4 regions of the Xanthobacter variabilis genome follow, and region 4 is predicted to be linked to each of the others. Evidence: predicted binding sites of a transcription regulator. Region 4 holds the regulator's gene; each other region holds the start of a gene.

Region 1 (3,660 bases), 1.9 Mb from region 4:
GTCCGCGCCGTCGAGATCGGCCAGCGTCCGGGCCACTTTCAGTACACGGTGGTAGCCGCGGGCAGTCAGGCGCATGGCGTCGGCAGCATCGCGCAGGAGCTTGGCGCCGGCGGAATCCGGACGTGCCACCGTTTCGAGCAGGGGGCCGGAGGCCTCGGCATTGGTGCCCACTTCTGGGCGGCCGAGGGCGCGATAGCGCTCCGCCTGCATCTGGCGCGCCATGGCGACGCGAGCCGCTACCTCGAGCGAGCCCTCGGTGGGCGCCGGCAGAACCAGATCCGACGCGCTCACCGCAGGGACTTCCAGATGGATGTCGATGCGGTCGAGGAAGGGGCCGGATAGGCGGGCCTGATACTCGTCGGCGCAGCGTGCCCCGCGCTTGCAGGTGTAGCCTGGCTCTCCCGCGCGTCCGCACCGGCAGGGGTTCATGGCCGCGATGAGCTGGAAGCGCGCGGGATAGGTGACGCGGTGATTGGCGCGCGCGATCAGCACTTCACCGGTTTCCAGCGGCTGGCGCAGCGAATCCAGCACCTGGGGGGAGAACTCGGGTAGCTCGTCGAGGAACAAGACGCCATTATGGGCAAGGGAGGCTTCGCCTGGCCGGGCCTTGGCGCCGCCCCCCACCATGGCGGCCATGCTGGCGGAATGGTGCGGCGCGCGGAACGGGCGGCGGCTGACTAGCGCTCCGTCTTCGATGGCACCCGCCACCGAGGCGATCATGGAAACGGACAGCATCTCCGCCGGCGCGAGCGGAGGGAGGATGGAGGGCAGGCGCTGGGCCAGCATGGATTTGCCAGCGCCCGGCGGGCCGATGAACAGAAGATTGTGGCCGCCCGCCGCGGCCACCTCCAAGGCGCGCTTCGCCGTTTCCTGCCCCTTCACGTCCCTGAGGTCGAGGCCGTTCGTCCCGGCGGCCTTCATGCGCGGCTCGGGACGCGACATGGCCTGGCGCCCGGTCATGTGATTGGTGAGCTCGATGAGCGTGGCGGGAGCGAGGATCTCCATTTCGGGGCTCGCCCACGCGGCCTCAGCCCCGCACGGCTGCGGGCAGATGAGCCCGTGCCCGCGCGCATTGGCACCGATGGCGGCGGGAAGAACGCCGGCCACCGCTGCCAGAGTGCCGTCCAGCGCCAGCTCGCCCACCACGGTGAAGCCCGCCAGTGCTTCCCCTGGGATGGCGCCGATGGCGGCCATGAGGCCCAGGGCAATGGGCAGATCGTAATGGGAGCCTTCCTTCGGCAGGTCGGCGGGGGCGAGATTGATGGTGATGCGGCGGGCGGGCAATGCGAGACCGGACGCGATCAGCGCCGCGCGCACGCGCTCCTTGGCCTCGGTCACCGCCTTGTCGGGCAGGCCGACGATGCTGAAGGCGGGTAGCCCCGGGGCCACGTGCACCTGCACATCCACCGGGCGTGCCTCCACACCCTCGAATGCGACCGTCGCCACCCGCTGGATCACCGCTCATCCCCCACTCAGCCCTGGATTGCAAAATCCTACCCAAAGGTACAGCCTGCGGCAAGAACGAAATGGGAACGCAGTTGTGGAGCGGAGGCGCTGACGGGCGCAACATCCGTGGTCGCGTGCCGAGGGGGCGGGCGCGATGCGTGCGCGCGGGCTGGCCGATGTGGTATTCAGGATGTGGTATTCACATGGGCTCACGGCACGCCGGCTTTGGCGCGGGCCGGGCATGGGGCAGAGGCGGAGACAGGCTGATGGCGGCGACGCGTTTCCGGTTCGTGGTGGTGTTCCTGCTGTTCGCCATCACGGTGGTGAACTACATCGATCGCGCCGCCATTTCCTATGCCATTCCGCTCATGGAGCAGTCGCTGGGGCTATCGAAGCTGGATGCCGGCACGATCCTCGGCGCGTTCGGCCTCGGCTATGCGGTGACCACGCTGATCGGCGGCATCGCGGTGGATCGATGGGGCGCGCGGGGCGTGCTGGCGGTGGCGGCCCTGGTGTGGAGCGTCTCCATCGGCCTGACGGGTGTCGCCACCGGTTTCTTCGCGCTCTACGCGGCACGGGTCATGCTGGGGGTGGCCGAGGGGCCGAATTTTCCCGCCATGACCGGGGCGGTGGGGCGCTGGCTGCCGCCGCACGAGCAGGCGAGCGCCCTCGGCTATGCCCTGGTGGCGGTGCCGGTCGCGCTGGCCGTGGGCGGGCCCGTGGTCACCCAGCTTCTGGCGCATCTGGATTGGCGCTGGACGTTCGGTGTGCTGTTCCTGGTCTCCATCGCCTGGGTGCCGCTGTGGCTTCTTCTGTTTCGCAATGCGCCCGAGCAGTCGCGCCATGTGAACGCGGCGGAGCTTGCGCGCATCCGCTCGGGTCGGCCTGAGGCGCCCGGCGCGCGCGCCAGGGGCGCGGCGGGGGCGGGCGGCGTGGCGCGGGTGCTGCTGACGAACCCGACTCTGGTCGTGAACTATTGGGCGTTCTTCGTCTTCGGTTACTTTCTCTTCTTCTTCATGACCTGGCTGCCGAGCTACCTGCACCAGGTCTACGCTCTCGACCTCACCACGGTGGGTGCCTTCACGGTGCTGCCGTGGCTCGCGGCGGCAGTCGTGCTGTGGGCCATGGGGCATTGGTCGGACCACCTGTTGAAGGTGACGGGCCGGCTGCGGGTGGCGCGTTCCTATCTCATCGCCGGCACGCAGCTGGTGGCCGCTCTGGCCGTCATCCCGGTGGCGTTTGATCCCAGCCTGCCGGTGGCGGTGGCCTGCATCACCGTGGCGGTGGCCGCCTCCATGGGCGCCAACGCGGCCTATTTCGCGGTGAATGTGGATATCGTGCCGCACCGGGCCGCGACCGCTATTGGCATCATGGATTTCGTGTTCGCCTTGGCCGGGTTCCTCGCGCCCGCGCTCACCGGCTGGGTGCTGCACCTGCGCGGCTCGTTCGCGGATGGGTTCCTGCTGATGGCGGGGCTGGCCCTGTCCTCGGTGCTGCTGGTGGTGGCTTTCCACCACCCCGATCGGGATCGTGCAGCGGCTTGAAGGGCGCGCCGGGCGGAGACGTGCGAAGGCGCTTGCGGCGCGACGCGCTTGCGCCCACCCTCAGCAGCCGTGAAGCAATAAGATCAGGAGGATACGATGGGCGAGGAGACTTCGCGCGCCACCAATATCGAAGGGCTGGTGACGCGGCAGTTCGGGCCGCAGGCCGGCGCCTATGTGGAAAGCGCGGTGCACGCGCAGGGGCCGGACCTGGAAGCCCTGGCGGCGGTGCTGAAGCGGGAGCGGCCGGGCCGCCTGCTCGATCTGGGCTGCGGTGGCGGCCATGTGAGCTTCACCGCCGCGCCCTTCGTGGGCGAGGTGGTGGCCTATGACCTGTCCGATGACATGCTGGCGGCGGTCGCTGCGGAGGCGAAGCGGCGCAACATCGGCAACATCGTCACCGCCCAGGGCGCGGCGGAGGCCCTGCCTTTTCCCGATGCCTCGTTCGATGCGGTGGCCTCGCGCTACAGCGCCCACCATTGGCGCAGCCTGCAGACCGCGCTGGGCGAGGCGCGGCGCGTGTTGAAGCCGCGCGGCCGGGCGCTGTTCATGGATGTGGTGGCGCCCGAATGGCCGGTGGCCGACACCTTCCTCCAGGCCCTGGAGCTGCTGCGCGATCCGTCCCACGGGCGGGACTTCTCCCGCATCGAATGGGAGGCACACCTGGCCGCCG
Region 2 (3,660 bases), 300 kb from region 4:
GAGCAGATCGCGCAGCGAGAAATGCAGACCCACGCCGAACATCAGCAGGATGATGCCGATCTCGGCCAGCTCTTCCGCCAGATGCTGATCGGCCACGAAACCAGGCGTGAAGGGGCCCACCATGATGCCGGCGACGAGGTAACCCACCAGCGGCGACAGGCGCAGACGCTGCGCCACAGCCCCGAAACCAAAGGCGAGCACGAAGGCCCCAACGAGGGTCGCGATCAGCGGCGTGTCGTGGGGCAAGCCTCACCTCCGGAGAAACGAAAAAACAAAAGGCCCGGCGCACGCCCCCCTGGCGCACGGCCGCCCAAATGCAGGAATGGCTACAGAGTAAGGGAAAGCCGTGACGGGTCCAGCTTTTCCCACAAGAATCGACGCAGTGCCGCAGCAGACAGGCGGCACGACCTGGAAATCCGATTCCGGTGACGAAGGCGCGTCAGCGGCACCGGAAGGCGCTGGAAAACGAAAAAGGGCACCCCCGGGGGTGCCCTTCATCATGCGCGAACACGGAGCGTTCAGAGCCAGGGGCGCTCGGCCCCCTTGGCCGCCTCATAGGCAGCGATGGCGGGCGCCTTCTGGAGCGTGAGGCCGATATCGTCGAGCCCTTCCAGCAGGCAGCGCTTGCGGAAGGGGTCGATCTCGAACTTCACCTTGCCACCATCGGGGCCAAGGATCTCCTGGGCCGCCAGATCGACGGTCAGTGTCGCGTTGGCGCCGCGCTCGGCATCCTCGAACAGCTTGTCGAGGTCCGACTTCGACACCACGATGGGCAGGATGCCGTTCTTGAAGCAGTTGTTGTAGAAAATATCCGCGAACGAGGTGGAGATCACGCAGCGGATGCCGAAGTCGAGCAGCGCCCAGGGGGCATGTTCACGCGACGAGCCGCAGCCGAAATTGTCACCCGCAACCAGGATCTTCGCCTTGCGATAGGCCGGCTGGTTGAGGACGAAATCGGGGTTCTCCGACCCGTCTTCCTTGTAGCGCATCTCCGAGAACAGGCCCTTGCCGAGGCCGGTGCGCTGGATGGTCTTCAAATACTGCTTGGGGATGATCATGTCGGTATCGACATTGACCAGCTTCATCGGCGCCGCGACGCCTTCCAGAACCGTGAACTTCTCCATGGGAACTACCCTCGTTCGAATCTTTGCCATGCGCGCCAGATCACTCCGGCGCGCCAAATTCCAGAGCGGCCTCAGGCGCCCTCGCCGCGCTGCGGCAGCATCCGCTTCAGCACGTCATCCTTGAGCACCACATGGTGGGCGATGGCCGCCGCCGCGTGCAGCAGCGCCAGCAGCACCAGGCCATTGGCCAGCACCTCGTGCACCTCCTTCACCGTGCCGGCGAACGCGCGGTCCACGGGCACCGGCGACGGGATGGTGAAGAGCGAGAAGAAGGTAACGGCATCACCCCGCAGAAAGGCGAGATAGATGCCCACCAGCGGCGTGACGATCACCAGCAGATACAGCAGCCCGTGCGCCGCCTCCGACGCCAGCGCCACCGGACGGCTGATCTGCCGCGACGGCCCCGGCATGGGACCGAAGATGCGCACCGGCACGCGCAGCGCCAGAACCAGCAGCAGAAACAGGCCCACCGAAATGTGGGTCCACCAGATCCACGCCCGCTCCGGCGTGCCGCGCGCGAAGAACGCCTCGAGATATGTCACGCCATAGACCACGATCACCGCGAGCACGGTCAGCCAGTGCAGGGCCCGCGGCAGGGCCGGATAGCGCGTCAGGGAAGGATCGACGGGCATAGGAAAGTTCCTTGTTCGGACCCGCTGCGGGCCTCGACTCCAATGGGCTCCAGCATGGCGCTTAATCCGCCTGCTCTTCAACGGTGGCCATGTCGTCGTCCGACAGGCCGAAGTGATGGCCGATCTCGTGCACCAGCACATGGGTGACGATATCGCCCAGCGCCTCCTCGTGCTCGGCCCAGTAATCGAGGATCGGCCGGCGATAGAGGAAGACCATGTTCGGCATCTGCCCGGTCTGCGTCAGCGCCCCACCCTGGGCCTGGCCCACGCCCTGGAACAGGCCCAGCAGATCGAAAGGGGTTTCCGCGCCGAGGGCGTCCAGCACCTCATCGGTGGGAAAATCCTCGATCACGATCACCACATCGGCGCACAGCCTGCGGAATTCGGTCGGCAGATGGGTGAAGGCCTCATGGGCCAGTGCCTCCAGGTCCGCCAGCGTCGGCGCCTCAAGGCGAGCCCATGAGCGCGCGGGCATGGCGCGGGTGCTCTCCCCGGATTTCGCTTTGGCCGACATCCCCTGCTCCTTGAGCCCAAACCCACGCGGGTCAGTTCCCGTCGAATACGAAGCACGTGCGGGACAAGATGTTTGCGATGCACATCTTGGTCATCACGGCGCCGTGAACTTGAGGAACACCAGAAGGACGACACCGTTTGGGGGCGCCCCGCTCCATTATGGTTAAGGAACTCTTAATCTTCTCCACCGTTGAGGCGGCAGACAGAGATCAGGAGAACCACCATGCTTCGCAAGCTTGCGGTCGCCGGTGCCCTGGCGACCATCCTTGGAATTGCTGCCTTTTTCGCCCCTCACGAAGCCACGGCGACGGCTTCCGCCTTCACCGCCGCCACGCCCGCCTGATCGGGACCGCCGGGGCGCGGGTAGCATTGACCGCGCGCGATCACGCTGTTGTGACGGGGCGACGTGCCATTTGAGATGGCGCGTCGCCCGCGTGCAACAGCTGCTTGACCTCAACCCGCCTTGGGGAACGAGCGCACGTCCACGAAGTGGCCGGCGATGGCCGCCGCCGCCGCCATGGCGGGCGACACCAGATGGGTGCGCCCCTTGAAGCCCTGGCGGCCCTCGAAATTGCGGTTCGAGGTGGAGGCGCAGCGCTCCTCCGGCTTCAGCCGATCGGCGTTCATGGCCAGGCACATGGAGCAGCCCGGCTCGCGCCACTCGAAGCCGGCGGCGGTGAAGACCTTGTCGAGGCCCTCCGCCTCCGCCTGCTCCTTCACCAGGCCAGAGCCGGGAACCACCATGGCCGACACGTTCGGATTGATGGTGTGGCCGGCGACGATGGCCGCCGCGGCGCGCATGTCCTCGATGCGGCCATTGGTGCAGGAACCGATGAACACCCGGTCGATGGCGATATCGGTCATCTTGGTGCCGGCGGTGAGGCCCATATAAGCGAGCGCGCGCTTCTTGGCTGCCCGCTTCACCTCGTCCGCGATCAGCTCCGGATCGGGCACCACGCCTTCCACCGAGATCACGTCCTCAGGGCTGGTGCCCCAGGAGACGATGGGCGGCAGGTTGGCGCCGTCGAGGCGCACCTCATGGTCGAATACCGCGCCCTCATCGGTGCGCAGGGTCTGCCAATAGCGCAGAGCCGCTTCCCAGGCCTCGCCCGTCGGCGCCTTGGGGCGGCCCTTGAGATATTCGAACGCCTTCTCGTCGGGGGCGATCAGGCCGGCGCGGGCGCCGCCCTCGATGGTCATGTTGCACACGGTCATCCGCCCTTCCATGGAGAGGGAACGGATGGCCTCGCCCGCGAACTCCACCACATAGCCGGTGCCGCCGGCGGTGCCGATGGTGCCGATGATGGCGAGGATGACGTCCTTGGCGCCCACGCCTTCGGGAAGCTTCCCGTCGACGGTGACGCGCATGTTCTTCGCCTTCTTCTGGATCA
Region 3 (3,660 bases), 320 kb from region 4:
ATCATAGACCGACTGATCACCGTGCGGGTGATACTTACCGATCACATCACCCACCACGCGGGCAGACTTACGGTATTGCTTGTTCCACTCGTAGCCATTCTCGTGCATCGAGAACAGGATGCGGCGATGCACCGGCTTCAGACCATCGCGCACGTCGGGCAAAGCACGGGCGACGATCACGCTCATCGCGTAATCGAGATAGGAGCGCGAGAGTTCCTCGGTAATGGAAACCGGCGTGATATCCGAAGGCGGCTCGCTGCCGGGCTTCGGCGTCTCGGGATCGGCCAAAAGTCGACACTCTCATCGTGATTGGAACGATCGACTTTTAGCCGATTCATCGCCCCAACGCCAGCAAAACCCCCCAGAGACAATGATTTTTATATATTGAAAATCAACGCCTTAGATGGGAAGTGCCGCGCCACGACCAAACATTCCGGCGGTTTTGCGTCGAAACCGGCCTGACGCCGTGGACACAGAGTCCGGATCGACCCCTCCGGCGACATCCATCCTCATGGGGCAAGTGACAAGCACCGACCCGTTCCGACGCCACGTCCCGCCAATGCTTCCGCCGCAACGCGAAGTCCAAGGCGCACCCGCCTCCCCAGCCGCACGGCCTCGCGCCTCCGCACCGATCCTCAGAAGGGAATCTCATCATCCAGGTCGTTGGACGGACGCCCGCCGCCACTCGCCCCGCCCGCGGAGCCACCCGACCTACGGCCACCACTGGAACCGCCACCATAGCCACCGCCGCTATAGCCGCCTCCCATCGGGCTCTGCGATCCGAAATCGGAGCCGCCGCCGAAATCCTCGCTTGCCTCCCCGCCAGACCGACCGTCGAGCAAAGTCAGCTCCCCGCGGAACGGACGCAAGGTGACCTCAGTCACATAGACTTCGCGTCCGTCCTTCTCATATTTCCGGGTCTCGAGCTGCCCTTCGAGATAGACCTTCGAGCCCTTCTTCAAAAAACGTTCGGCCACGTTGATGAGATTTTCGTTGTAAATCGCGACCGTGTGCCATTCCGTCCGGTCCCGACGCTCGCCGCTTGCCTTGTCGCGCCAGCTCTCCGACGTCGCAATGCGCAGATTGCAGACACGCCCGCCGCTCTGGAATGAGCGGATCTCGGGATCGCGTCCCAGATTGCCGATCAGGATCACCTTATTGACGCTGCCGGCCATCACCCGCCTCCCCATTTCGCGCACCGCCCCTCGGGGCGTTCAATGCCGCGCACCCTATCCGCAGCGCGGACACATGCGAACCCCTCGCGGCGTTGTCCACCGCAAAGTCCGCCAGGGACGGCGAGACCGCACACCCAGCGGCCCAGGTGTTCCACTTATGTTCTAGCCTCCGCCATGCGCAGGAGCAAGGCGTTTTTTTTCGAAAGCCTCCCGGATTTTGACTCGCGCCGCCGCAAGGTTCTCGGTATGTTCTATTCATGGTGATATTCGGGATTTAGGGCGCGCGACGATGACGCGGAAGCGACGGGACCGTACTCCGGACTTAGATGCAACGAAGCCGGATGCCTCCAAGTGCGGCCTTGGCGCATCCTAAGCGCTATGCATGGCGGGGACTGGAAAGCATGGGCATCTTTCGCCATCATGCCGCCTTCCCGCGCTTGCACTTCCCTGCTGCAAGAGGCGGCAGCCTCCCTACCCCAAATGTGTCGCGCCGGCGTCAAAGCCGCGCGGGTTGGATTTCATGTCGGATCGCGCCTTTCCCCCCAGGGGCTCCGCCCCGCTTGCCACGCCTGCTTCGAAAACCAGTGGGCAGCCGGCCCAGCGGCGCGACGCCCGCGCCTTGTCCGTCCGGGGTGCGCGCGAGCACAATCTGAAAAACGTGGACTTGGAAGTTCCACGCGATGCGCTGGTGGTTTTCACCGGCCTGTCCGGTTCCGGCAAGAGCTCTCTCGCCTTTGATACCATCTATGCGGAAGGGCAGCGGCGGTATGTGGAGAGCCTCTCCGCTTATGCGCGCCAGTTTCTGGAGATGATGCAAAAGCCGGACGTGGACCAGATTGATGGCCTGTCGCCGGCGATCTCCATCGAGCAGAAGACCACCTCCAAGAATCCGCGCTCCACTGTGGGTACGGTGACTGAAATCTACGATTACATGCGTTTGCTGTGGGCGCGCACGGGCGTTCCCTACTCGCCGGCGACCGGACTGCCCATTGAGAGTCAGACGGTTTCGCAGATGGTGGACCGCGTGCTCGCCTTGCCCGAGGGCGCACGACTGTTCCTGCTCGCGCCGGTCGTCCGCGGACGCAAGGGCGAGTACCGCAAGGAACTTGCCGATTGGATGAAAAAGGGCTTCCAGCGCGTCAAGATCGACGGCACCTTCCATGAAATCGCGGACGCGCCCGCGCTAGACAAGAAGTTCAAGCACGACATCGACGTCGTGGTCGATCGGATCGTCGTCCGCCCGGATCTCGCACAGCGGCTTGCAGACAGTTTCGAGACCGCTCTCGGGCTGGCCGATGGAATTGCAGTGGCGGAATTCGCGGATGAAAAGGATGAGGCGGGTGCGCCGCGGCGCATTCTGTTCTCCGAGAAATTCGCCTGCCCCGTCTCGGGCTTCACCATTCCGGAAATCGAGCCTCGGCTTTTCTCCTTCAACAATCCGTTCGGCGCGTGCCCGGCCTGCGATGGGCTGGGCGTTGAGCAGACCATCGACGCCGATCTCGTGGTGCCGGACAGGATGCGCTCTCTGAAACAGGGAGCTATCGCGCCGTGGGCGAAGTCGACGTCCCCCTATTACGGGCAGACGCTGGACGCCCTCGCCAAGCATTACCATTTCAATCTTTCGGTTCCGTGGTGCGATCTCCCCGAGAAAGCGCGTGACGTCCTGCTCTACGGCTCGGACGGAGAGAAGATCGTCTTTTCTTATAATGACGGAATGCGGGCCTACGACACCGAGAAGGCCTTCGAAGGCGTGGTGCGCAACCTGGAGCGGCGCTGGAAGGAGACGGACAGCGACTGGGCCCGCGAGGAAATTTCCAAGTATTTCTCTACGGTTCCCTGCTCGGCCTGTGGCGGTTACCGGCTGAAACCCGAGGCGCTCGCGGTGAAGGTTGCCGGCAAGCATATCGGCGAGGTGGGCGAGCTCTCCGTGAAGGCTGCGGCCCGGTGGTTCGAGGCACTGCCGGCACAACTCACGCACAAGCAGAACGAGATTGCCGGACGCATTTTGAAGGAGATCCGCGAGCGGCTCAGCTTTCTGCTGGATGTCGGACTGGAATACCTCACGCTTGCGCGCTCATCGGGGACCCTGTCGGGCGGAGAAAGCCAGCGCATCCGCCTCGCCTCGCAGATCGGATCCGGCCTCACGGGCGTGCTCTACGTGCTCGACGAACCCTCCATCGGCCTGCACCAGCGCGACAACGCGCGCCTGCTCGACACGCTGAAGCACCTGCGCGATCTCGGCAACACGGTGATCGTGGTGGAGCATGACGAGGATGCAATTCTTGCAGCCGATTATGTGGTCGATGTCGGCCCCGGAGCAGGCATTCATGGCGGGCGGATCGTGGCGCAGGGAACGCCCGCGGAAATCCTTGCCGATCCGGCTTCGCTCACGGGGCGCTATCTCTCCGGCGCGCTGAGCGTGGGGGTGCCCGCGCGGCGCGCACCCAATCCTAAGCGCATGCTGCGCCTGGTGGGCGCGCGGGGT
Region 4 (3,660 bases):
GATGCCGCCGCTGTTGTGCGCACCGCCCCTGCCCGGCTCGCCGTCGCCGTGCCCTCCAATGATCAGCGGCGAGATTTCATGCGCGCCCATATGGAGCATGACGTCGACGGCTCGGTGCGGGTCACGCCCGCCGCGTCCCAGGACAGCGCCATGCTGAGCGTGCTCGCGGCGGCCGATTGCCTGCTGGTGCGCCCGCCGTTCGCCCCCGCTGCCAAGGCCGGCGACCCCTGCGAAATCATCCCATTCCACGATTGATGCCATGGCCACGGGCAATCTGAGCTTCGAGATCGAAAAGGCCGCGCGGCGCGTGACCTATTACGTGCAAGGCCTGCTCCGCGACCTTGCTCCCCACGCCCTGCACGCCCCGCAGCTCGCCGCCGCGCGCCGCATGGCGCAGGCCCATGGCGCGGATGCGGACCTTGTGTTCCGCGTCAACTACTACAACAAACTTGCGGCCGGCGTGCCGCACCCCATCACCCTCATGCCGCGCCCCCACGTGCGGTCGGGCAGCCGCTATTATTACGACCTGATGGAGGCCCTGCACGCCTTTTCGGCGCCGCTCCGCCCCCGCTATCAGTTCGGTGACGTCATCGCCGTTCCCGACCAGCCCACCATTCTGAAGAGCCGCCCCATTGCCGGCGACAACCAGAATTCGGTCCTGTTGAAGCTCGACCGATTCCGCCACTACCAGCTGTACCGCGACCGCCTCTCCTTCGACGAGAAGCGTCCCATGGCGGTCTGGCGCGGCGGCGGCAATCTCCCGTGGCGCCAACGTCTCATCGCCCGCCACGCCACCAATCCCCGCTGCGACATCGGCTCCGTCTCCGCATCTCCCGGCGGCCCGCCACCGAAGCCCTATCTCTCGCCATTCCAACAGCTCGGCTACAAGTACATCCTCTCCATCGAGGGGAATGATGTGGCCACGAACCTGAAATGGATCATGGCGTCGAACTCCCTCTGTTTCATGCCTCCGCCGCGATATGAAACCTGGTTCATGGAAGGCACGCTGAAGCCCGGCATCCATTATGTCGAGCTCCAAGCCGATTATGACGACCTGGATGAGAAAATAGATTATTTCAATCGACATCCGGATGAAGCGCGCACGATCATTGCCAATGCACAGGCCTATGTTCGGCAATTCTTCAATCCGAGGCGTGAGCGGCTCATCGCACTTCTCGTTCTGCAGAAATATTTCGAGCGCACTGGGCAAGCCGAGCCCTGGCCGCAGTCGGCTTCGCTCTTCACGTGAAGAAAGATCGCGCCAAAGAGATCTTCACCCTTGCGGAACACAAAAGGAACAGATAGAAGCTGTTCATGATTTGTTTCGCATATTTGCGACACCATCGCGCGCTTGCCGCCCCTGCCGAACTGTCCGGCAGGGCCGCACCGCTGGTGGTCGGCGGCACCGGGAACGGGGGGTGAGATGCTGACGCGCAAGCAATACGACCTGCTTCGCTTCATCCATGAGCGGCTTAAGGAAACCGGCGTGCCGCCGTCCTTCGATGAAATGAAGGAGGCGCTGGACCTGCGCTCCAAGTCGGGCATCCATCGCCTCATCACCGCGCTGGAAGAACGCGGTTTCATCCGGCGCCTGCCCAATCGCGCCCGCGCCCTGGAGGTGGTTCGCCTGCCGGACAGCGTGGCGCCCGGCCTCACGACGCAACGGGGCGCGGGACGCGGCTTCTCTCCCTCGGTCATCGAGGGCAGCCTCGGCAAGGTCCGCCCTGTTGCCGAGGATGAGGGGGAAAGCGGACAGACCGTCGCGGTGCCCGTCATGGGCCGCATCGCGGCCGGCACGCCCATATCGGCCATTCAGAGCCGCAGCGCCACATTGAACGTTCCGCCCGAAATGCTGGGCCAGGGCGAGCATTTCGCGCTCGAAGTGCGCGGCGACAGCATGATCGAAGCGGGCATTCTCGACGGTGACACCGTGCTGATCCGCAAATGCGACAGCGCCGAAACCGGCGACATCATCGTGGCGCTGGTGGACGAAGAGGAAGCAACGCTCAAGCGGCTCCGGAAAAAGGGCGCCTCCATCGCGCTGGAGGCAGCCAATCCAGCCTATGAAACCCGCATCTTCGGCCCGGACCGGGTGCGCATCCAGGGTCGGCTTGTCGGCTTGATGCGGCGCTACTGAGGGCGGGGCGCGGTCTCACTCCGTCGCGGCGTCATCCTCGGCCTCGTTGGCGGCTTCGGTCTTGCCGGACGGGGCGGGCGGAAGCGGGGGCAGCCAAGGCCGGCGAATGGAAGGGTCGCGCGTGGGCTGTTCACGCAGGCCCGCTTCGTCTCGGAAGAAGGCCAGCGTACCGGTGCGGTCGAGATCCGTCGGCGTCACGACACGGGCGGGACATCCCGCAGGCGGTGTGTCTCGGGTCACGACGATGCGGGCGTTGAGGCAATCGGCAGCGAGCCCCTCCGCGCGGCGCGAAATCGCGATCGTGCCGCCGCCTGGCAGAGGGGCGGCACAACCCATCGGGTCGCAGGCAAAGCCATTGTCGAGTTCAGGCGAGCGCGCCGTGCGGCGGTCGCCCTCGCGGGCCAACCATTGCTCCACCAGGATGCGCTGGCCCTTGGCCCCCACCACGGAAAGTCGGCCGTCGCCTCCACGCACCGCCACGGTCGTCGCATTGGGGGCGATCAGTACATCCGGCGGCTTTAGGGGGCCTGAGGCGGCGAGGGCGAAGGCGAAGGCCGGGACGGCGATGAGGCTCGGTAGCCCGCGCAGCAGGCAGGTGGACAGGAGGGCGAGGCTGAACCACAGCAGAGCTGCGGTGTTCACCGTGTCGATTCGAGCATCCGCGCCCGGCAACCCGGCGACGTAATCCGACACCGCCAGCATGATCTCGATGCCGGTGCCCATGACGGGCCAGGCCAGCCCGTCCCAGCCAAAGGGCATCAGCAGCACGCCGATAAGGCCGAACGGCATGACCAGCAGCGAGACGGCGGGCATGGCGGCGAGATTGGCCAGCAACCCGTAGGGGGCGAATCTCTGGAAGTGATAGGCGGCGAACGGGCCGCTGGCGGAGCCGGCCACCAAGGCGGTGACCACGATCCCCGCAAGGAAGACCACCGGCATCATGCCGATTCGCGCCAACAGTCCTTCCGGGCGGGGCAGCGCCCGCAGAGGTTGCAGCCTCTCATATGCGGCTACCAGGGCCAATGTAGCCGCAAACGACATTTGCGGCCCAGGATCGAGCGCCGCCTCGGGCGTCAGGCCGATCACGACGACGGCGGCAACGGCAATGGTCCGGAGGGTCAGCGCCCTCCGCCCCATGATCACCCCCGCGAGCACAAGTGCCGTCATCACGAAGGAACGCTGGGCGGGAACATCATTGCCGGAAAGGATGAGGTAGAAGGCGCTGCCGGCAAGCGCGAGCAGCGCCGCCATGGCCTTGATGGGCCAGCCCAGCGCCAGCGCCGGCACCAGGGCCAGGCCGCCCCGCGCCAGGGCGAACAGGGTGCCCGCGACCAGCGCCATATGCAGCCCGGATATAGAGAGGATGTGCGTCAGGCCCGATACGCGCATGCCCTCCTCCACCTCCTTCGGAATCGCGGAACGATCGCCAGCCACGAGCGCAACCGCGATCTCCCCCGGCACACCGTGGAGCACGGCGCGGATGCGCGCCCCGAGTGCTGCACGCACGCCATCGACCAGCACAG

The links. The regulator LexA, encoded in region 4, represses DNA repair genes until DNA is damaged. The targets are predictions, from matches to a motif close to TGTTCNNNNTGTGTTCNG.
Region 1: a site for LexA is predicted at 1,518-1,535, ahead of V5F26_RS06090 (YifB family Mg chelatase-like AAA ATPase). Genes of this name have one in related genera too.
Region 2: a site for LexA is predicted at 2,383-2,400, ahead of V5F26_RS13250 (metallopeptidase family protein). Genes of this name have one in related genera too.
Region 3: a site for LexA is predicted at 1,412-1,429, ahead of uvrA (excinuclease ABC subunit UvrA). Genes of this name have one in related genera too.

Annotation. Positions count from the first base shown of each region.
Region 1 is NZ_CM195533.1:1,410,095-1,413,754, forward strand. Features, by position in the region: gene V5F26_RS06090 (YifB family Mg chelatase-like AAA ATPase) at 1-1,458, opposite strand, end outside; gene V5F26_RS06095 (MFS transporter) at 1,713-2,990, shown strand; gene V5F26_RS06100 (class I SAM-dependent methyltransferase) at 3,087-3,660, shown strand, end outside.
Region 2 is NZ_CM195533.1:3,049,160-3,052,819, reverse strand. Features, by position in the region: gene V5F26_RS13265 (cation:proton antiporter domain-containing protein) at 1-246, opposite strand, end outside; gene leuD (3-isopropylmalate dehydratase small subunit) at 519-1,124, opposite strand; gene V5F26_RS13255 (cytochrome b) at 1,196-1,756, opposite strand; gene V5F26_RS13250 (metallopeptidase family protein) at 1,818-2,270, opposite strand; gene leuC (3-isopropylmalate dehydratase large subunit) at 2,723-3,660, opposite strand, start outside.
Region 3 is NZ_CM195533.1:3,672,730-3,676,389, forward strand. Features, by position in the region: gene gyrA (DNA gyrase subunit A) at 1-288, opposite strand, end outside; gene ssb (single-stranded DNA-binding protein) at 636-1,175, opposite strand; gene uvrA (excinuclease ABC subunit UvrA) at 1,696-3,660, shown strand, end outside.
Region 4 is NZ_CM195533.1:3,350,783-3,354,442, forward strand. Features, by position in the region: gene V5F26_RS14665 (molybdopterin molybdotransferase MoeA) at 1-255, shown strand, start outside; gene V5F26_RS14670 (glycosyl transferase family 90) at 260-1,249, shown strand; gene lexA (transcriptional repressor LexA) at 1,424-2,137, shown strand; gene V5F26_RS14680 (ComEC/Rec2 family competence protein) at 2,153-3,660, opposite strand, start outside.